2 linked regions of the Dongshaea marina genome follow. The protein of the gene in region 2 binds, or shares a complex with, the protein of the main gene of each other region. Links are inferred from orthologs where the notes say so. Each region holds a gene or a part of one and is shown on either strand. Other genes may lie near its edges.

Evidence for each region.
Region 1: the proteins of sbcB (region 2) and ssb are in contact, whole or in part, in a crystal structure (PDB 3C94), measured with the Escherichia coli proteins. The link is inferred for Dongshaea marina from one-to-one orthologs.

Annotation. Positions count from the first base shown.
Region 1 is NZ_CP028897.1:331,319-342,741, reverse strand. Bases 4,318-7,117 are described here. They hold ssb (single-stranded DNA-binding protein), read right to left. Parts: upstream 6,115-7,117; coding sequence 5,521-6,114; downstream 4,318-5,520. Other genes in these bases: uvrA (excinuclease ABC subunit UvrA), read left to right, coding at 6,386-7,117; DB847_RS01745 (EAL domain-containing protein), read right to left, coding at 4,318-5,256. In the rest of the region: pilus (MSHA type) biogenesis protein MshL, read right to left, coding at 1-738; DB847_RS01765 (agglutinin biogenesis protein MshK), read right to left, coding at 744-1,067; type II secretion system protein GspM, read right to left, coding at 1,060-1,713; DB847_RS01755 (PilN domain-containing protein), read right to left, coding at 1,710-2,336; DB847_RS01750 (type IV pilus biogenesis protein PilM), read right to left, coding at 2,333-3,223; more of DB847_RS01745, read right to left, coding at 3,226-4,317; more of uvrA, read left to right, coding at 7,118-9,214; DB847_RS01730 (substrate-binding periplasmic protein), read left to right, coding at 9,350-10,087; DB847_RS01725 (PglL family O-oligosaccharyltransferase), read right to left, coding at 10,126-11,423. UniProt on the Escherichia coli protein: Plays an important role in DNA replication, recombination and repair. Binds to ssDNA and to an array of partner proteins to recruit them to their sites of action during DNA metabolism. Acts as a sliding platform that migrates on DNA via reptation.
Region 2 is NZ_CP028897.1:2,588,652-2,600,262, reverse strand. Bases 2,849-5,836 are described here. They hold sbcB (exodeoxyribonuclease I), read right to left. Parts: upstream 5,064-5,836; coding sequence 3,633-5,063; downstream 2,849-3,632. Other genes in these bases: DB847_RS12415 (amino acid aminotransferase), read left to right, coding at 5,343-5,836; rmf (ribosome modulation factor), read left to right, coding at 3,368-3,544; DB847_RS12430 (DUF3466 family protein), read left to right, coding at 2,849-3,217. Outside these bases: more of DB847_RS12430, read left to right, coding at 1,460-2,848; more of DB847_RS12415, read left to right, coding at 5,837-6,533; DB847_RS12410 (substrate-binding periplasmic protein), read right to left, coding at 6,545-7,315; DB847_RS12405 (amino acid permease), read left to right, coding at 7,599-8,828; DB847_RS12400 (hypothetical protein), read right to left, coding at 9,120-9,467; DB847_RS12395 (ATP-binding protein), read left to right, coding at 10,477-11,611. UniProt on the Escherichia coli protein: Degrades single-stranded DNA (ssDNA) in a highly processive manner.

The sequences.
Region 1 (11,423 bases), 2.3 Mb from region 2 along the record:
CACCAATCCAGACTGAGGAGATACCATCACGGTTCGCCCGTCACCACTGCCTACCATTGCACTGAGAGTCGTCTGAAGACCCGCCCAGAAATCACTGCCGGACTCGGTACGGATATCGGTTCCCACCACACTACTACCCGACGAGCTGGAGCTGCTCGATGAACTGGAGCTGCCACTAGAGGTTGAACTCCCCCCACCATTGGTATCCATATTGACCGTGGTACGTGAGGTGCTCTGACGGGTCATCATCAGGTAATTGACCGGGAAGATCTCGGTTCTAAGCCCCGCTGGATAGATGTTATAGATGCTGCCACTATGCTCGATATCATAGCCATACATATCCGAAACTATGTTCAGCACATCCGCCAGAGTCACATCCCGAAGCTGCAGCGAGATAGTCCCGCTGACACCGGGGTGAACCGCAACACTGTAGGGAGTATCGCGAAACAAAGAGCCGAAGAAATCAACCGCATTCACATCATGGGCGGAGACTTCAAAACGCTTTTGCTGAGCCAGCAAGGACTTGGGAGCAGATAATCCACTATCAGGCAACAGAGACTGCTCAACCTCCCGGGGAACCACCACGGATTGAGAGTCTAAGCGATCATTATCCGCGATCCCCTGCTGAATCACATCACGAATGTCGCCCGGGTCATTGGGCTGATAGCCCGGATGATAGCTTTGGCAACCCGCCACGAAGAGGAGGCACAGTAAACTGACGAGCCCTAATCTAATCATCTGCCTTACCTCCTAATCTTAATCTTCGAGTCGTACATCCTGAGCACTCGCTCCTTACCTGCTTTACTCAATGTCACACTCATGGGATCAATCTGCAGGACCTTATACCCCTGAAGTTCATCCCCGACCCGGACCTGCTGACCATCAATAATCGCCTCATGGGCCGAGCCCCGGATAATGATACTCTGCAAACGAAGCTCACCGGTCTGGGTCCCTTCAGCGACGATCCCCGCTTGCCCCGGGGGCTGAGTTGGGTCCTTTAACACCTCGGGGGCTGCAATCCCCGTGAGGCTCACCATCCACAACAACAAGATCCACCATTTAGCCACTGATAAAATCCTTACTGGTACTTAGGGTATAGAGTTCGATCGTCACCTCTGCCTGTGGATACTCAAGGACCCGATAATCCATCCGCTCCCAATAAAAATGCTCCGGGAATTTTCGAAGCGCCGCCAGATAGTGATAGATATCCAGATAATTTCCTTCCAACTTCAACTCTATGCCATGCCGGTACAGAGCAACCGCAGCCGCTTTGCTTTTTTCACCCGATTGCAGAGCACTCGGAGCCAGCGACTTTAGAGAGATCAGCTTAAGTTTTCCCGAATAGGCCAACATTCGCTCCAACACCCGGGTCATTTTGTGCGGCGGGATCAAAGAGATCATCAGCTCCTTCAATGATTGATCCACGGCTTTGATCTGCTGCTGTACCTGTTGCTGCTGGCGCTTGAGTGCGACATCGGGATCAGCCTTAAGCAGAAGTTCATTCTGCCGTATGCTTTGCTGAGTCTGAAGCTGGGTTTGCTGCTGCTGCCAATAGCTGGAACGCGCCTTGGTATAGGAGATCCACAGGGGTTCAATAAACAGCAGGTATCCGACAAACAGCACCAGAACAACACCGGCAATGAAGATAAGCAGTCGCTCCCTCTCGCTCATTGAGGCGACTCTGGCTGATAGCTGTAACCAACGCTCCTTCACTCCTGGACTCCTTGCTGTGGCCCCTGGCCCTGCCCCTGAAGCATCTTAAGCTGACTGACCAGCATAAAGCGCATCGCCCCTTTATCTGCTCCCAGGGTGATGCTGGCAAAGGACTGCTGAGCCAGCACCGGATACTGTGAAAACTCAGCAATCCATAGTGGCAAGGCCCTGGACTCCTGAGTCATCCCCTCTAATTCGATGACCTGGCCCTGCATCAGAATTCGCTGCAACCAGATTGAGGGCTGCTTGAGCCGCCCCAGGGCATACAGGAGATCGGCAAACTGCCCCTTGAGCTCCTGATCCCGCCCATGCAGGTTCGTCATCAGTCCGCGTTTGGCTAATAGCTCCTCCTGTAGCAACTTAACCCGCTGCTGAAGCTGCTTGCTGGGGTGCCTGTCTTTAAGCTGCTTGGTCTGCTCCCCGAGTTGCTGCTGCAGGGAGCTTAGCTGCTGACTCAGCTGACGATTGTTTGCCGCCTGCTGGCGCTCCATAAACCATATCCCGCTGTAGCAGCCCGCCATCAGGATCAGCAACACACCCCATACCAATACCATCTGCGGCAAGGTTCCCCACTGACGACGGGGTCTGAGCTCAGAGGGATAAAGATTGATGCGTGTCTTCATCCGGCCCCCTCCGCTTCGGTCAGTGCTGCAAATGCGGGCAGGTACTCAACCCCTGTGGTGATCGCCTTATTCACCAGCAGGGTTACAGGTAGATCAAAGACATCATGAAGCTTTTTCACCAGGGCCCCCAGATCCGGAGCCGCAGAGGCAACATAGATCTTGCCGGTCTCAGGAAGCTTCAACTGGCTGACGATAAAGTCAAAGGATCGCTGTAGCTCCAGGCTGAAGTTGTCAAAAATGAAGGGTTCAAGGGTCCCGAGCGGGGCATTTGCCAGCTCGCTAAACCCCCGCAGTTGCCGGGAAAAACAGAGTTGATGTTGATGAACCGCCAACAGCAGTGGCTCTGCACCGGCAGGCTGAAACAACAGGACCTGAACCGGTTCAGGCTCAGTGATAAGATCAGCCAGTGCCAGCTCCCAGGTCGTTACCCCCTGCAGGTAGCAATCTGCCTCGGCGATCGCCTCCCCGAGCTCCTGCACCAAAGAGCGCCGGGTACACACCAGATTCACCTTGGGTGCAGACACCGCATGCTGCAGTAGGTCGTAATAATCAACCACCAGCTCGGTGACCGGCTCTTTCACCAGATCGCGAATATTCCAACCGAGAGCCGCGCTAACCTCCTCCTCTGGAATTTTAGGCTTCTCCATCTGAAACTGCTGATAGAGCTCCGCCGATAGGGCAACCTGCACCCTGCCACGCCAACCTGTATCGGAAAAAAGCTGGCTTACTGTGGCAATCAGCTTATCTGCAGAGGGAACACTGCGCTGCTCAAACTCAGGCTCATCGCCTTCAACTTTCACGGCCAGGATCTTTTGCGGGGACAAGTGCAGGCCGATCCGTGCCCGGCCAGCTTGTTTAGTAAAACGAATCCACTTCGAAAATATCATCCCTAATCCAATCCCAGACTTAAGTAATCAATTGGTACCCTCAGATTCAATTTAAGCCATAGCCCGGGAAAAATATAGTGAACCCCATGGACTTGGCTCCCACAATCCCTACTTTTACCTATGTTCTTCGGGCAGGTAAGGCTTAGGCCGAGCAAAGTAGAAACCCTGCCCCCCCGGATCCCCAGATAGACCAGGGTGCTCCACTCCTGATGCGTCTCCACCCCGACCGCCAGCACCTGAGTCGAGCGGCCAGCCCCACCCAGCAAGCTGCGAACGGCCATCTGATTTACCTGGCGCTCTTCAATATTGCGCACCAGGCTGGTATGCAGCTTGAGATAATCAATGGAGAACTCTTTAATGTACTGGGTGCTCACCACATCCTGCCCTGCATGATCGACGCATAGCTTGCACCCCAGCTTATGCAGGGCCAGCATAGGTGTCTTCAGGGTCTCAAAGTATTGGCTGATCTGGTGCTCAGATACCTCAAAGATGATCTGCTGGAGGCGCTGCTTCGGAAGCTGGAGCAGCTCCATACTGAGCCAACGATGAAACCCTCTCTGCAGCAGGCTGGAAGCATTGAGGTTGACGCTTAAGGGGACTTGATCCTGGCTGCTTTTCATCAGCTCCAGCATCTGGGTGATCATCAGTCGGTCAAACTCAACATGCAAACCGACATTTTCAGCCATCGGCATAAAAACCCCGGCAGACAGCATCCGCCCATCCTCATCAGGGATCCGGCCAAAGAGCTCCCGCTGAATGATGGTCTTGCCATCCTTACCGACCACTGGCTGCAGCAGCAGAGTCACCTGCTTTGTCGACAAAACCCTGCTCAGCAGGGTACGCCAGCGCACCGTGCCCTTGTCGGAAGTCTGCCCCTCTAAGCCTTTTTCATAAAGGTACCAGCCACCATCGACCTGCAGACTGGCGCCGCGCAGCGCCATCTCTGCCTCATTCTCGACCTGGGTTGCCGACTCACCGTATTGAAAGCAGACAATTCCGATATAGAAGCAGTGATCCCGGCTCACAAAATCCGGAAGCTCCAGCTGGGAGAGGCTCTTATAGAGCTTTAGCCCGACACTATCAACTGCCACCTCCGACAGGTGTGGGATCAGCATGGCGATAATGTGCTCATCATAGCGGGCCACCAGGGCTTGCGGATACTTGCGGGCAAACTGGCTAACCAGTGAACTGCAGTCATTGAAACACTGCTCTGCTGCTTCCTCCCCTTCGCGAGACAAGATCTCTTCAAAGGGTGCTATCTCAATCAGTAAGATGGCTCCGCTCAGTGAAGCCCTGTCACTGACGGCCGCCTCAAGCCGGTTGTCAAAAAAGATCCGGTTTCCTATGCCTGAGCGACTATCGACAAAAGCGTTACTGCGCATAAATGCATCGAAACGGCTGCGCTCCTTATTCGCATCCTCCAGCTTAGATTGCAGATCATCGATCACCTGGCTTATCACCGGAGGCCACTCCTGATCCCGGGTGTGCTGCAAGCGATACAGCTCTCCGCGGGAGATAAGCTTAGCCCGCAGCATCAGCCTCTCAGCTCCATCAAGGTGATACTTCAAACGTCTCAGGCTACCCCAGAGCCCCAGCAGCACCAAAAGCGCAGCCCCGAGCAACCCGGAAATATTGAGCAGCGACAGGTGCAGATCGTCCAGAGGCCACTGGGCATAGATCACAATCTTATATTCAGGATGCTCTGGAAGCTGGAAGCTGACCCGGTGCAGGTAGTAGTTGGCGGCTTGTTGCCCGGGGTTTTGAAACTTAAAAAATGGCTGCTGGTTTTTATAGATATCAACACTGATGAGGGAGCTTGCATCCATCAGAGGATTCATAGCGTGGGCAAACGCATCAGGGCTTGATTCCTGCGTCAACTGCTCATCCACGATCTGAGAGATCGAGGAGAAGAGTCGCTGCTGATGGTCGACACTAATCAACCATAAGCTAACTCCGGCCCCCAGCAGCATCATCACCATGGCGGCGATAACACAGGAGGAGATAAAGCGATTTAGTCCGGAAAAACTGTTCACAATCACTCCCTGATTGAATTCGCTCAGCTGTCGGCTATTTGTTCATCCAGCAAGACCGAAGATGTGTGCTGTAGTGATTCTACATGAACATCTGATAACGCTGCCGGGAGTGAGCCGCCACAACCCCTTTGCGCGAGCCGAAATGCTCATTCATATTGTATGCCATTTTTACAATGCATATCGCGATCACGGGCGCATAACAAAAAAGCCCTTATAGAAAGGGCTTAGATACAGGATTCTTTACATTAGCGCTCTAGGGTTAACTCAGAACGGAATGTCATCATCAAAATCCATCGGTGGCTCATTATAGCTCTGAGCATTCTGCTGCTGAGGCTTAGCTGGCGCCTGAGGAGCCGCCGGACGGCTCTGAGGCTGTGCGGGCTGTTGCCCCCAGCTATTTTGCTGCATCGGAGCCTGCTGTGCAGCAGATGGCTGCTGAGGAGCCTGTTGTCCCCAGTTATTATTTTGATGCTGAGGAGCGCTCTGGCTAAAGCCGTTGCCGTTGGAAGCGCCCTGGCCACGACTATCCAGCATCTGCATCTCATTGGCAACGATCTCTGTCGTATAGCGATCCTGGCCACTCTGATCCTGCCACTTACGCGTCTGCAGGCGTCCTTCCAGATAAACTTTGGAACCTTTACGCAGGTATTCACCCGCAATTTCAGCCAGGCGGCGATACAGAGTAACCCGGTGCCACTCCGTCTGCTCTTTTTGCTCACCGGTTTGCTTATCACGCCAGGTCTCTGAAGTTGCTACCGTGATATTTGCTACCGCATTGCCGTTAGGCATGTAACGGACCTCCGGGTCTTGCCCCAGATTTCCGATAAGAATCACTTTATTGACGCCCCGACTGGCCATAGAACACTCCACTTAAACTCTCGCTGGCCATGCGCCAGCAGCTATGCAATTAGGATGCTTGCAACCCTCACTCGCGAAATAGAAGGCTAAATCATTCAGAGGCTGCAAAACCTTGAAAGTATAGCGACTGAATCGCTGCTGACAAGAGCCAATGGCGATTAAAGATCCGGCGATTTTCGGCTGAATCCACCCGAGCAAATCTCAGCTCTTGGTGTCTCAGGCCTGTTAACTATGCGATACTAACCCTTTGTCTCTTAATTTGCTGGTAACGATGGACACAATCGAGATCCGTGGCGCACGTACCCACAACCTCAAAGACGTGAACCTCACCATTCCACGGGATAAGCTGGTAGTGATCACTGGCCTGTCAGGCTCAGGTAAGTCTTCACTGGCCTTTGATACCCTCTATGCAGAGGGACAACGCCGCTATGTGGAATCACTCTCAGCCTATGCCCGGCAATTCCTCTCCCTGATGGATAAACCGGATGTCGATCATATTGAGGGTTTATCTCCAGCAATCTCTATTGAGCAGAAATCCACCTCCCATAACCCGCGATCAACCGTTGGTACCATCACAGAGATCTACGATTACCTGCGCCTGCTGTTCGCCCGGGTCGGCACTCCCTACTGCCCGACTCATCACCTGCCGCTCGAAGCCCAGACGGTCAGCCAGATGGTCGATCAGGTGCTGGCGATGCCGGAGGGGGAGCGGATGATGCTGCTCGCTCCCGTAGTACGCAACCGTAAGGGGGAACATCAGAAGCTACTGGATGATCTCAGCGCCCAGGGTTTTATCCGGGCCCGCATTGATGGTGAGGTATGCGATCTTTCCGATCCTCCCCCCCTGGTGCTTCACAAGAAACACACCATTGAGGTGGTGGTCGATCGTTTTAAGATCCGTGATGATATTCAGCAGCGGCTGGCCGAATCCTTTGAGACCACCCTGGGTCTGACCGGCGGCCTGGCAACCGTGCTGTCGATGGACACCGAAGATCCTGAGCCTCTGCTATTTTCCGCCAATTTTGCCTGCCCCGAATGTGGCTACAGTGTGTCAGAGCTCGAGCCCAGGATTTTCTCCTTTAATAACCCGGCCGGCGCCTGTCCCGAGTGTGATGGCCTAGGGGTTCAGCAGTTTTTTGACCCCCAGAAGATAGTCGTCAATCCGGAGCTCAGCCTGGCTGGAGGCGCGATCCGCGGCTGGGATCGCCGCAGTTTCTATTACTACCAGATGCTCAGCTCGGTTGCCGAGCATTATGGCTTTGAGCTGGAAACGCCGTTTGACAATCTCACAGATGACGCAAAAAACAAGGTACTGTTTGGCTCCGGCGATCACAAGATTGAGTTTAAATACCGCAATGACCGCGGGGATGTAGTGGTGCGTAATCACCCCTTTGAGGGGGTGGTAAACAACATGGAGCGCCGCTACCGGGATACCGAGTCCAACTCAATCCGTGAAGAGCTGTCCCGCTACATCACCAATTGCGCCTGTTCGCACTGTAAGGGAAGCCGCCTGAAAGAGGCGGCACGCCATGTCTTCATCGACAGTACCACTTTGCCCGCCATCACCCGGATGTCGATCGCCGAAGCAGAGCAGTTTTTTCAGAAGCTAGCTCTGAGTGGCCAGCGGGCCAAGATCGCCGAGAAAATCCTCAAGGAGATCGGGCTGCGCCTTGGTTTTCTGGTCAATGTCGGACTCGATTACCTGAGCCTGTCACGCAGCGCAGAAACCCTATCGGGAGGAGAGGCGCAGCGAATTCGCCTGGCCAGCCAGATCGGTGCCGGCCTGGTTGGGGTGATGTATGTGCTGGATGAACCCTCAATCGGACTGCATCAAAGGGATAACGAGCGGCTCCTCAAAACTCTGACCCATCTGCGGGATCTCGGGAATACCGTAATCGTGGTTGAGCATGATGAAGATGCGATCCGCCAGGCTGACTTTGTCATCGACATAGGTCCGGGCGCCGGGGTCCACGGTGGCGAGATTGTCGCTCATGGCAGCATCGAGGATGTGATCGCCAACCCCCGCTCTATCACGGGCAGCTACCTCAGCGGGCGTCAAAGCATTGAGGTTCCGGCCCAGCGCCACCCGCCCAAAGAGCAATGGGTCACCCTGAGCGGCGCGACCGGCAATAACCTCAAACAGGTTCAACTTAAGATCCCGCTGGGGCTGATTACCTGTGTCACCGGGGTCTCCGGCTCAGGAAAATCGACCCTGATCAACGATACCCTGTACAAGATTGCCCACCTGCAGCTGAATAAGGCGACCACCAGTGAACCGGCGCCCTACCAGAGCATCGAGGGGCTGGAGCAGCTGGATAAGGTGGTCGATATCGATCAGAGCCCGATCGGCCGCACCCCACGCTCCAACCCGGCCACCTATACCGGGATCTTCACCCCGATCCGCGAACTGTTCTCCGGAACCCAGGAGTCCCGCTCCCGGGGTTATAAGCCCGGACGCTTCTCATTTAACGTCAAGGGAGGACGCTGTGAGGCCTGCCAGGGCGATGGCGTAATTAAGGTCGAGATGCACTTCCTCCCCGATGTCTACGTGCCCTGTGATGTCTGTAAGGGCAAGCGTTACAACCGGGAAACCCTGGAGGTTCGCTACAAGGGCAAAAACATCCATGAGGTTCTGGAGATGACGGTCGAAGATGCCCGCGCATTTTTTGAGGCGATCCCGGCCCTGGCCCGTAAACTCCAGACCCTGATCGATGTAGGGCTCTCCTATATTCGTCTCGGGCAGGCTGCCACCACCCTGTCCGGGGGAGAGGCTCAAAGGGTCAAGCTGGCGCGGGAGCTCTCACGCCGCGATACGGGAAAAACCCTGTATATCCTGGATGAACCCACCACAGGCTTACACTTTCACGATATCCAGCAGCTGCTGAATGTCCTGCATCGACTACGTGATCATGGGAATACAGTGGTGATCATTGAGCACAACCTGGATGTGATCAAGACTGCCGACTGGCTGGTGGATCTCGGACCTGAAGGCGGCTCCGGCGGCGGCGAGATCCTGGTGGCCGGTACGCCTGAAACCGTCACCGAGTGTGAACGCTCCTATACGGGACAGTTCCTCAAGCCTCTGCTGAATAAGGGATAGCTCGATGAGCTCATCCCCCTAATACAGACTGTCCCCTGTGAAAGCAGGGGGCTGTCTGTCCGCACTTTACTGACACCCGCCCCGGAAAAAACTACCCTTGAAGTAACACCCAATGATTGTCCCATGGTAAAGGCTATGAAAACTCGCTGGTTGGTCCTGTTTAGCTGCCCTCTGCTCCTTTATAACAGCTTAACCATGGCAGACACCGAGCTTAAGTTTGCCACCCAGGAGTTTGCTCCCTTTAGCTATACCATAGGCTCCAGGATCTCAGGCCCCGTGGTAGAGATTATCAAAAAAGTATGTGATATCAATAAGTTCAAATGCTCCTTCAAGGTTTTACCCTGGTCCAGAGCCACACGCTATGTCGAAGTCGGGTTGATGAACGGCCTGTTTGTGATCGGCTGGAGCCAGGAAAGAGCGCAATGGCTCTATTTTAGCCCGGCACTGGTACGCACCGAGTATGGAGTGTTTGTCCAAAAGGATAATCCCCTGAACTACCATAAGGCCTCAGATCTGAAGGACTACACCGTGGGTGTCTATGGTCCCTCCAATACAGCCAATGCTCTTGAGGCCCTGAAACGTCAGAATAATCAGATCAAGATAGACATGAATCCTCACGATGAATTCCCTTTTAAAAAGCTCTCCGTTGGCCGGGTCGATGCGGTCTATTCCAACAAGGATGCCGGACTCGCCCTCATCTATAAGCTTGGGCTCAACAACATTCGTTATGCCGGCAGGGACAAGACCCTCGACTACCACATCGGCTTTTCTAAGCGATTAACCCCTAAACCCGTTGTGGATCAATTTAACCGTACCCTGGCCACCCTATACCAGGCAGGCTATATCCAGGGGCATTTGCCAAATACACCATGAAGGCTATCCCCATCCCGGCAGCATCCTCAGCTACAAACTCAGCGAACTGACGAGGAGGTTGCCAGGGATACTGAGCCTGCCAGTTTCGCCTTTTTCGCTTCCTTACGGGCTTTCTGCTCTGCCTTTCTGATCTCAATGGCCTGACGCAGGGTCGGAGGTGCAAACTTAGGATCCCCCGAATAAAGATAGCGGGCATATTGATATAGCTTCTCGGCCCGCTTGGGGTGATCCTGGTGATAGAGGGAAACGGCCATGTTGTAATAGAGATACGATCTTGGCCTGTGATTCACATAGTGACTGGCCCAGTCATAGTAAGCCTGCAGCTCCTTCTTATCTCCGGTCTTGAGTCCATGATAGAGACGAAGATTATTCAGATCATACTCAATCTGGGATATCCAGGCGATCGGGTTGATGATCTTCTTGAGTAGCATCGGTTGCTGATACCCCTCACGTTCATATTTGGTCACTATGTAGTTGGTATGCAGGGTCGTCAGCATGAAGGGAACCACCAGCAAAGGGATCAAGATCGCCAGAGTCCGCAGTAGCAACACGGGTCGGCACAGATGACCCTGAATCTTGCCCAGCCGTATGTCGGCCATATAGAGAAATACCAGGAACAGGATCCAGTGGGTTATGGAGGAGTAGAAGGGATACTCGGTTTGGGTATGCAGCAACAGCGGAAAGAGAACTCCTAACAGACCCAGACTCTGTCGCCACGGACCACGCCTGAGCATCCACAAATAAGCCAGCGCTAACATCACAAATCCAAGGATAGGGATCACTCCCCCCTCGGTTGCCCAGAACATCAGTTCATTATGTGGATGATCCAACAGGGTTAAGACCTGGGCCTCTTTAGGATCTCGTCCAAGATCCTTGGCATAATGGTCAAGAAACGCTCGCTCATACCCACCATAGCCCACACCAAGCAACGGATGCTCCTTCATCATCTGCCAGGTTTGCTGATAGATGGTACTGCGCACCCCGGGTTGATAATAAAGCTCTCCACGCTTATCACTCGAAATACCATAGAAGGAGGCAAGACCTAGCAGAACCCCAAACACAGCCACACTGACCCAGGTCACTGTACGCCGCCTGGATCTGCGCCAGGCCAGAGGCAGCAGGAGTAAAGAGCCGATCACTGCACCCAGTTGGCCGGTACGGGACTGAAGAACCACCAGCAAGCAGGCTCCCGCCAGGATGACAAACAGATGAAGCAACCTCTGCCACAGCGCCAGTTTTCGCCCGGGAAGCTGACTACACAGAAACAGGCTAACAACCATACCGCTCGCCAAAAAGCTTGCCATCACGGTGCGCTGCTGAAAGATCCCATAGGGAC
Region 2 (11,611 bases):
GGGGCTGGTTGCGCAAGGTGGCCCTTGCCCGGGCTCTTGCTGGTGATCCCGATCTCTTGCTGCTGGATGAACCCACCAACCACCTGGATATAGATACCATCGCATGGCTTGAACAGTTTCTCCTCGACTTTAAGGGGGCGATCGTGTTTATCAGCCATGATCGCGCCTTTATTCGCAAACTGGCGACCCGGATCATCGATCTGGATCGCGGGATGCTGAGCTCCTTTGCCTGCGGCTATGACAAGTATCTTGAGCTCAAGGAGGAAGCGCTCAGGGTTGAGGCCGAGCAAAATGCCGAGTTTGATCGAAAGCTTGCCCAGGAGGAAGCCTGGATCCGTCAGGGGATCAAGGCACGGCGTACCCGTAACGAAGGTCGGGTAAGGGCGCTGGAGGCGATGCGCCGCGAGCGTGGTGAGCGCCGTGAGGTCAAGGGGCGGGTGAAGATGCAGGCCTCCACCGGCGAGCGCTCGGGCAAGATAGTGTTTGAGGGCGAGGGGATCAGCCATAGGTATGAGGATGATTATCTCATCAAGGGTTTTGATCTTCAGGTCCAACGTGGTGATAAGATCGCCCTGGTTGGCCCCAACGGCTGCGGTAAAAGTACTCTGCTTAAGATCCTGTTGGGAGAGCTTGAGCCTGAGGGAGGCTCGATTCGTTGCGGCACCAAGCTAGAGGTAGCCTATTTTGATCAATACCGTGCTCAGCTTGATCCCGAGAAGAGTGTCGCCGACAACCTGGCTGATGGACGTCAGGAGGTAGAGTATGGCGGGCGTAAGCGGCACATTCTTGGCTATTTGCAGGACTTTTTGTTTGAGCCGGCCCGGGCTCGCACTCCGGTGAAGGCTTTATCGGGAGGAGAGAAGAATCGACTACTTCTTGCGCGCTTGTTTCTAAAATCGAGTAATTTGTTGATTTTGGATGAACCGACCAATGATTTGGATGTCGAAACCCTGGAACTTTTAGAAGAGAAGCTTTCCGAGTATCCCGGAACCTTGCTGTTGGTCAGCCACGATCGTGATTTTATCGATAACACGGTCACCAGCTGCTGGCGTTTTGCCGGTCATGGCATAGTCGAGGAGCATATCGGTGGCTATCAAGATATGCAGGAGACACTGCTGCGCCAACAGCAGCAGTTTAAAGCCATTGAGGCAAAGAAGGCAAAGAGTGTCGAGTCCTCTAAGAGTGAGGTGAAGAGCAAGCCCAAGGCGTCCTCGGGGAAAGGAAAGCTTTCTTATAAATTAAAACTGGAACTGGAGGAGTTACCCGCTAAGCTGGATGCACTCGAACAACAGGTCGAGGTGTTACAGGAGCAGGTAAATCAACCGGACTTTTTCTCTCAGCCATCGGATGTGACTCAGCAGGCGTTGAGTGACTTAACGGGTGCGGAGCAGGCGCTGGAACAGGCACTGGCTCGCTGGGAAGAGCTTGAAATGTTGAAAATGCAGGAGTGATGATCAGCATGCGTCATGCAAAAAAATTGGTTTCTACGTCGGTGGCACTGGCGTTGGCGGTTGCGGCAGGTAATGCGAATGCAGCCATCTACTACACGATTACCGATATATCGGCTACAGCGCCTTCCGGAGCTAATTTTGGGCCCTACCCACAGGCGATCTCCCCAGATGGAAGCAAATATTCGGGGACTTTTTTCGCGAGCAATCCATGGCTCTATTTTTTAAGCCAGGCATCTCAGTTTAACTCTAGCGATCGTTTCAGTTTTGAACGGGGCTGTTGGCTGGATAGTGGAGTCTGTGATGCACGTTGGGAACCGAGTAATGTGACGCCAAATGCTTATGCCTATGTGTGGCGTCAGGGGATTACCGGGGCATCAGATATATATCGCTATCCATTTACAAGCGATAATCTAACCGCGGCATCTGGTAATGCTCTGGTAACGGCATATTCTGATGAAACCTCGCCTCAAACGGCTGGTTATACAAGTAGCAGACCATCAAATCGCTCAGCGGAGTTTAACTCGACAGCTCTCATGGCTTCCTTTTCTCCTGGAGGGAATTCACCCTATAGCCAGGCGAATGCACTTGTTAACCTTGGCTCAAATAAATATTTGGTTGGTGGTACTTACGCCTTCAACTACGGGGGCAACCCCGATGGTACAACTTCTGCGTCTGCAAGCTATACCAATTGCTACTCTGGAGATACAAGTAAATTTAACAATAGCTATGGGACTTCTACAGATAGCGTAGACTTGCGTTATTGCCCTGGCTATAACACAGCGGCTGCCTTATGGCTTGTCGATAATACGACCCCTTCAGCAGTCACCCAGTCATTGATTGGAACTGATACGGCATCTGCTGGTAGCTCTTACATCATCAAAACTGCTTCAATTAACGGCTTTAACTACGATACGGGCAGTAGTTTAGTTTACGCTGCAGGCTATATAGCAAGCTCAGCTAATGACAGTGATGATAATAACGGTGCTTTAGATGGGCGAAACAAAGCCGCTTTCTGGGTGTTTAGCTCAACAAGTCCTTCTACTAAATCGCCCATTCCGATTGGTTCTGACCCAACTGATGACACAGGTAGCAGCTCGAATCTACGCAATAGCTGGGCTATTGGGGTGACGGGTGAAGTCTCAGGTAGCCGCTATGTGGTAGGCAATAACCAGTATCAGGGAAGCAGTAATAATAACTTCCCAACCCAGATGTTCACCGCCAAGGTTTCATCTTCGGCAGTGGTTAGCCAAAATAACAATCCTGTCAGCATTAACAGCGGCGAGGACTTGGTTGCAAATGCTGTGAATCCGGATGGCTTAGTCGTGGGTTGGCGGGACAGTCGTGAGACGGTGAATACTCAGGTGATTAATGGCAGTGGTCGTAAGCCCGTCGCCTTTATGTATAACATTCAAAGCGGGGGGAGCTGGTATCTTAATGATCTCATTTGTACCAGCAGCAGTGATTGTAGCCAACATGGCAAGTATTACTGGATTACCAATGCATCAGACGTCGACGATAGTGGTAATATCCTGGCAGAAGCGAAGCAGTATAACAGCTACGATGACTGGGCGAATGATATAAATTATACAACGGTGATGATCAAGCTAACCCGCACTATGACGAGCGATCCAAGTGGTTCCTATGTGGTCAGAAATGTCCCGGCTGGCTCCCCTGATCTGAATGAAGGTGGTGGTTCCTTCTCCTGGATGTTAGGTCTGCTTCTGCCGCTGGCGCTATGGCGTCGTTTTGGGAAGGCGAAAAAATAGACTGTCGATTCAACTTGTTAATGTTTGTCAAGGCGAATTGGCCGGTTTTTTCCATTGACGAGAGCATTTTTCTTCATTAAAGATAAAGACGGGAGATTAGTTTTTATTCTTCCGTTTTTCATCTTAAAGCATTCCGTAAGGGGAGAGCCTATGAAGAGACAAAAACGAGATCGTTTGGAAAGAGCCCATTCACGTGGTTATCAGGCGGGTCTGGGTGGTCGTGCTAAAGATGACTGTCCTTACCAGGGGACAGACGCCAGGGGCCATTGGCTAGGTGGCTGGCGTGAAGCGATGGAAGACAGGAATACCGGCCTCTTCGTAAAGTGACAAAACAGCAACCAGAGTAAACCAAAGAATCAACCTGAATACCGCCCCCGGCCAGATGCCGGGGGCGGTTTTTTTATGGACTGGTTTCTTACAATCCCTCGGCGTAGTGATAAAGGGCTTTTAGGACCCCGCTCTTGTGCTCATCATCCGTATATTGCTGCAGTTGATTTTCCAGCTCCAGGATGAAAGGCTGGCTGTGCTGCTCAAAATAATCCTGGCGATGAGACTGCCAGCGCGCTAGCTCTGATTCCTTTAGGGTGTAAGGGTAGTTACGGGCCCGATAGCGAAACAGCATCTCCTTAAGACGTGGATCCTGAAACTCAAACGCCTGTTCAGCCAGGGCTTCGGGTGTCAGGCGATGGATAATCGCAAACTGCTGTTTATCCTGGGCCGAGAAAAATCCACCGCTGTAGATCATTCGATCCGGATCCTGATGATCTGGTGTTTCGTATCCCTCATCGTAGAGCTCGGTTAGCTTGGTTCGGATCAGGGTTAGATTATCTCTTAAGAGATTGAGGCTGGTACGACATTGAGCCCGGTTGATACCTAACTCCTCGGCACGCTCCTCACTCAGGGTGCTGGCAGGGGCGACCACGGGGCACTTATTGGTATGAATAAGCTTGACCGGAACTTCAGGGTGATCCTCGGCCCTGTCCTGGCGCGGGGTATAGAGTGCCGCTTTTAGCTCTTCGACATTGAGCTCGATGAGTGGGGTGATATCTTTAGCCAGATTGACACAGATAATCGCATTTTGCTGAAGTGGGTGACGCCCCACAGCTGACATCCAGGTGACACAGCCCTGAGCCGCCGGGATCATCCCCGAGACATGCACGAAGGGTTTGAGGCTCTGCATATCCATGAGCTCACTCACCTCTTTTTTACCCCGCTGTTTAAATAGGTAGTCAAACAGGCGTGGTTGAGCTTTGCGGATAAGGCGGGCAAACTCAATGGTCACCATCACATCAGACACAGCATCGTGGGCGTTGGCGTGTTCAAGGCCATTGGCGGCACTCAAACGTTCCAGCTTAAACACAGGATCGCCAGTCTCTTCATCGGTGGGCCACTCAATGCCATCGGGACGCAATGCATAACAGGCACGGACCACATCCAGCAGATCCCAACGTGAATTACCTTTTTGGTAGCTATAGGTATAGGGATCGTAAAAATTGCGATATAAGAGGTTGCGGGTTACCTCATCATCAAAGCGGATATTATTGTAGCCTATGATGCAGCTGCCGGGCTGACTAAACTCCTGATGAATCCTCTGAATAAACTCACTTTCCGGGAGCCCGAGGCGATTGGCTTTTTGCGGGGTGATCCCTGTGATGAGACACGCCTGAGGTTGGGGCAGGTAATCGGTCGGGACTTTACAGTAGAGCTCAAGAGGCTCACCTATGATATTGAGCTCACTATCGGTTCGAATCCCGGCAAACTGTGCCGGGCGGTCCGTCGCAGGGTTTATGCCAAAGGTTTCATAATCATGCCAGTAGAAACTGGTGTTAGTCTGAGCAGAATGCATGCAGCTACTTTTGAGTCGTCAAAATTGCACAAAGGGTATCTTAAAAAAGCAGTGATTTCATCTACCTCTGCCTTGATCTGGCGCGTTGCAACTTGTGGGGGTAGCTGATAACTTAAACTCAGCCGATAACCTGAGGCCGAAGTAACGACTCCTAATATCGAGCCCCACTATAGCTTGTGGTATCCGCAGGCCCATCGGCGTGTGTGAGCGATCTTCGGGGAAGCAAATGCTGATCGCGTTTAGGAGTCGTTATTTGGCCGGATAATATGAAGGAACAGCATGTTTGAGACTATAGAAAGTGCACCCGCGGATCCAATCCTGGGACTAGCCGAGGCGTTTCGCCGTGATACCCGTGAAAATAAAATTAACCTTGGGGCCGGGATTTTCAAGGATGATCAGGGTAAAACCCCGGTTCTGCCTTCGGTGAAGATCGCCGAGCAGCGCCTGGTTGAAGGAGAGCAGAGTAAAAGCTACCTGCCAATTGAAGGGGATGTTGAATATGGTCGACTGATCCGCGAGCTGCTGTTAGGTGCTGATTCATCAGTTCTTCAGGCCGGGCGAGCCAGAACCGCCCAAACTCCGGGGGGCACCGGAGCCCTTAAGGTCGCCGCCGACTTTATCGCCCGCCAGCTTCCCTCGAAGCGGATCTGGATCAGTCGTCCAAGCTGGGCGAATCATATCAAGATCTTCGAAGCGGCTGGCCTCGAAGTTAAATTTTATACCTACTATGATGCCGAGCAGCATAATCTTGATTTTGCCGGGATGAAGGAGTCTCTCGCGGCGGTCAAGGCCGGAGATGTGGTGCTGTTTCATGGCTGCTGTCATAACCCGACCGGGATCGATCCAACTCTGGAGCAGTGGCAGGAGTTAGCCGAGATGAGTCAGCAGGGGGGATGGTTGCCTTTGTTTGATTTTGCCTACCAGGGGTTCTCAACAGGCCTTGAGGCTGACACTCAGGGGCTGCGGATTTTTGCCAAGCTGCACGATGAGCTCCTGATCGCAAGCTCCTGCTCTAAGAACTTTAGCCTGTATAAGGAGCGGGTGGGTGCCTTTACCCTGATCGCGGCTGACAGTGAAGAAGCAGAGCGTTCATTCTCACAGGTCAAGTCGATCATTCGTAGCAACTACTCCAACCCACCGGCCCATGGTGCAGCGGTTGTGCGCGTTATCCTGGATGATCCTAAGCTTCGTACGCAGTGGGAGCAGGAGTTGGCCGAGATGCGTGAGCGAATTCATCAGATGCGTGAACTGATGGTGGCGAAACTTCGTGAGCATGGTGCAACGGCAGACTACAGTTTTATCTGTCAGCAGAACGGTATGTTCTCTTTCTCCGGGCTTAACCTGCAGCAGGTGACTCGCCTCAAAGAGGAGTTTGGGATCTACATGGTCGATTCAGGGCGGATCAGTGTAGCCGGGATTAACCCCGGGAATGTGGATACTCTGTGTAAGGCGATAGCTCAGGTGCTCTGATCTGAGTTGAGTTATTTATGACGGGTTGTGGGTGCGGGTTTTCCGTAGGCATCCACAATCCGCTGATAGCTGCCATCGCGCTGCATCGACCTGAGCGCATTATCAAACCGTTCACGAATCCTGGAGAGGTTATTTTTTCTGGAAAAGGCGATGTAGCTGGGAACGCTCTGGATTTGTGGGATCAGCTCTTTGACCTGGTCCTGTTTATTCATCTTTCGCAAGATATACCAGGCACCATATTTATTACTGACCAAAATATCAAACCGCCCACGTAACAGTTTCTTCATGTTTTGCTCCCCGGAATTGCTGATGTCTAGCAGAGGAATATCCGGACTTTTGATAAAGGCATCAAACAGAGCGCCGTAACTGATGCTGCGAACCACCCCAAAGCTATGGTTTTTGAGCGCATAGAGATCGCCATTGAAGCTAATCCTGGAGTCCGCTCGCACAAAGAGAGATACGGTCTGAGGGATCAGCACTTCCAAGGAGTATTCGGCAAAGAGTTCTCGCTCCGGTGTTTTATAGGCGGTAAAGATCCCATCTGCTCTTCCTAGTTTCACCTCTTGTAATGCTCTGGCCCAGGGCAGTAGGGTAATCCGTATCGGTTGGTTCATTCTTTTAAAGGCTTCGGTAACAAGCTCAACGGCGAGCCCTTTAACTTCACCATCTTCACGAAACTCGTAGGGTGGATATTGTAGGGTCACCAGCTCCAGTGTCTTGCTATGTCCAATGTTGATCGTGAGGAGCAGAGTAAAGATAAGGATTGAGCTCCTGCTCATCATGAGTGAGCCTCCCTTTTACTGAAATGATCACAAACAAGATCCCCTGCGTACGATAAGGGGCACAGCTTAACCATAGCCCTGATCCCCATTTGCTTCCAGCAGCGGCTATGGCAAAAAGGAGAAAGTCCCTCTCATGGAAGACAAAATAGTCTAATTTTGAGGACTCGATTGAAGAATGTTGAATGCAGATCTAGGTGTGCTCTAAGGGTGATCAGTATAATACCCGCCTGAAGTAAATTGCGCTCTTTGTTGGAAAGAGCGAGTTGTGAAAAGGTGAGTGGTAATGCAGGGAAGGCATGTTGGAAGTGTATTTATTTTGGTTGGTGCGGCAATAGGAGCCGGGATGTTAGCGCTACCGATTTTGGCGGCAGGGGCTGGTTTTATGGTTTCTATGCTGGCGCTCATCGGGATCTGGGCCGTGATGCTTTGTACCTCATTACTGACTCTGGAGGTAACTCTCGCCTTTGAGGATCACAACAACAGCTTCGGAACCATGGCAAAACGTACCCTTGGTCTGCCGGGGAGTATCGCGTCCTGGATCGCTTATCTGTTGCTGCTATATGCCACAACAGCAGCCTACATCTCAGGGAGTACATCCCTGCTCAATCTGCTGCTTAAAAATGGGCTGGGCATAGTGTTGCCTGGCTGGGTCAATGCACTGAGTTTTACCCTGGTGTTTGGATTTTTTGTGTTTTTTAGCATGCGGGCCGTCGACTATCTGATCCGGGGACTGCTCTCGGTCAAGGGTATCTTGATCATAGTGACCATCCTTTTATTGATGCCCTATGTTGATTTCACAAAGCTTTTGAGTAGCGACTCTCAAAGCCGTTATATCTGGGCGGCACTGCCTATTTTTCTTAACGCATTCGGTTTTCACTTTGTGATCCCAAGCGTGACGAGCTATTGCAATAAGGATGCGAAGGCACTGCGCAAGATCATCATTATTGCATCACTGATCCCCCTGGTGATCTACATCCTGTGGTTGATGGTTACCCTTGGGATCATCCCCCTCAGTGGCTCCCATAGCTTTGAGAGAATTGCTGACACCGGGGGCTCGGTGGGAGGCTTTATCGATTCCCTGGGTTACCTGGTTCATGACAAAACCGTAAATGGTTTTATCAATGCTTTTTCAAATATCGCAATGACCACCTCATTCCTGGGGGTATCTCTTGGACTATTTGATTTTCTTGCCGATGGTTGCAAGCGGGATGATTCTCACAAGGGACGGCTCCAAACCGCACTCTTGACCTTTATCCCGCCGCTGGGTTTTGCGATCCTCTATCCCAATGGATTTATCCTTGCGCTGGAGTACTCAACTATCTTTGCCGTGATACTGGAGATATTCCTTCCGGCACTGATGGCGTATAAATTGGTGAGAATCAAAGAGTTGCATTCAGAGTATCACTGTGTGTTCAATCGACCGCTGATGACCGGGTTATTATTGCTGTTTGGTGTGGTCATGATAGGCTTGGTGGCGATGGACAGGCTTCATCTCCTGCCCTATGTTTTCTGAGCAGGTTTTGAGATATTTGTGTCTGATAATCAATGAGTTATTAGCAAGGAGCAGCTTTGGTACTCATCCTCTGACTGCTCCCGGATCGGCTGAAAGCCAGAGGGAACAAATGTTTTTTCTGGCCGCTTAGTTTGACAGCGGCTCGGCTTCTTGTTTTGCTCTCTCGATGAATTCATAACGTCCAGCAGTACCCTGTGGATATGGTGAGCCACTGAGGCATCTCATTGAGCAAGACAATATTGAGTTTTAAGCCCCTTGATGAACCAGGGCAAACGATGGGAATACCCGAGTTTAAGTGCAGGGGAGGGTGCAATCCAGAGTCCCTGAATTGACCCTGAAATAAACACAGCCTTCCTCGACACCTTCTGTACAGCTGCTATCAAGGGTAGAATCAATAGACCATTCAAACTTTATTTCAAAGAAGCATTGATTATTATCATCAATATCCATTCCCTCAACTTCAACGCCCCTGTTTGATATGGCACGACTGTCAATTTTAGCTAATGAGCCCTGCATCCAGTCTGTTAAACGATTGTCGCCTACCGTATCGAGATAGTTTTTAAATGAACCCTGAATACTCTCGATCAGATCACCATCCGAGTCAGGTTGTAGTGGGATGCTGAATTTTATCTCTTTCATCTTTCTCTCTCCAACCTCATCCATCAAGAGTCTGTTTTCCTGAAAAGTGTGCTCTGAAGCCTATGCTCTGTGACATAACATCCACACACAGGTGTAGTGCAATATTTGAACAGTTGGCTAAGGGTTTATCTCCAAAAAGAACACTGCATTGAGAATGATGAGCCCTGTGAGCAGACATGACTGCTGAAACAGAGGTAGGCTTTGATAATCCCTTGTCGTTCACTATGTTAATGTCCAAGTGATGCATGACTGTATGAAGCCTAGACACTACCACTGGATCCTGAGTCATTTCCTTGTGTGATATCAATTTCTGGGGAGATATTAGAGCCAGTAGATTTTTAGCAAACGGACTCTTCTGCTCCAGAGCGTTTTTCAAAAAAACCAGGACCTTCTCAAAGGGGTTGGGGCCTGGCTCATAGCAACCGACGCTCAGGCCCTTAAGGAGGGTTGCTTACTAGCCGAGTCACAGGCTGAGAGTGATGTGTGCAGTCCCTTTGAAGCCTGCTCATGGTGTGACAATGCAGGACAGTGGACATATACTAACCAGAGTCAAAAAATGGATTTTTTTATGAATCAAGCCGTTAAAGTGTCACTCTCTAAAGAGCTAATAAAAAAGATAATAGTTGCTATTGTTATACTGCTATTCATTTTTTCTATGGTTATCATGCTGCATGCCTATTTTGATATAAGGTCAAATACGATCAAGCATCTTCAGCGGATCGCAGAGCTTGTTACCAGCAAGGATAAAAATAAAATTAATGATATCACCCTGAATCTGAGTGATTTTTCTCAAAAGTGGAGGGTGATTGTTAATCATGCAAATGATGAAAGAACTCTTATTGTTAAGCACACAAGAGTTTCTGTTATACCCTATGCAGGAATTATTCATAGTCACTATTATCAGGATGCATTTGTATATGATTCTTCGCAAAATCACTTGTATCTTTTTTCAAGAAAATATGAATCACCGGAAGAGTTACAGAAACGAGAAAGTGAGGTCAAGTCATTATTGAGAAAATCAGCAGATAATGGATATCTCTGGGGAGACTTTAAGAACAAAACCCAGGGTGCTTTTGTCGTTGATATTGCAAAGAAAATATCAGGGAATACCCTGATTGGATTTTCCGTTGAGTTTGATCTATCTGAGTATGAAAGTGATAGAGATGTGAACTATTATCAGTTCCTTCTCTATAAGAGGGATCACCTTCTGGGTTTAGGGGATGCGTATAAAAAACTCGGCAAGGCAACGATCGCCTACCTTGAAACAAAAGATGCCAAGAGGGCCGATGGCACCTACAGCTATGGCCAATTTATGCTGGTACAACGGTCGATTCATGATAGCCCTATCAAGATTGTCATGGCTTATCCAGTATCTGAGATAGTCCTGGCCTCCCTTCCACCCGTGTTACACATGCTGGTGCTGTTTTTTATTTTTTTGATTGCTCTGGTGGCTTATATTTTCTATCAGATCAGAAGAGATCTGACACAGCCTCTGAAGAAATTCATAACTGCGGTTGATCGCATCGAGCCTGGGGATCTTTCTGTTCGCCTGCCCATGGGGCGCTACGACGAGCTTGGGCAGTTTTCAGATAAATTTAATCAACTCCTTTCACAGCTTGATGATTTATATAGGAATCTTGAACTAAAGGTTCAACAAAGAACAGAGGAGTTATCTGAGGCTAAACAAAATGCTGAATTAGCCAACCAAAGAAAAAGTGATCACATTGCGAATATCAGCCATGAAATACGAACTCCCCTTAATGGAGTGATGCTGTCTCTGGATATTCTGAGAAACTTAGGGCTGGGTCAGGAGGAAAATAAACTGATTGAAACGGCATCATCGGCTGCAAAATCACTGTTGGATATAGTGAATAACCTTCTTGATCTCTCAAGAGTCGAGTCCGGAGTGATCCTGATTTCTGTAAAGGAATTTGATCTCTTTGAGATGATTGATGAGAGTATGCTGAGCATTTGTCAGCAGGCTCATGACAAAGGAGTTGATCTACAGACGCTGGTTGATCCCGGGACACCTGTTACCATCATCGCAGATAAGCAACGGATCCGCCAAACACTGACGAATTTACTCGGCAATGCTGTGAAATATACCGATCATGGCATGATCCAGCTCAAAGTATCTTACCAGC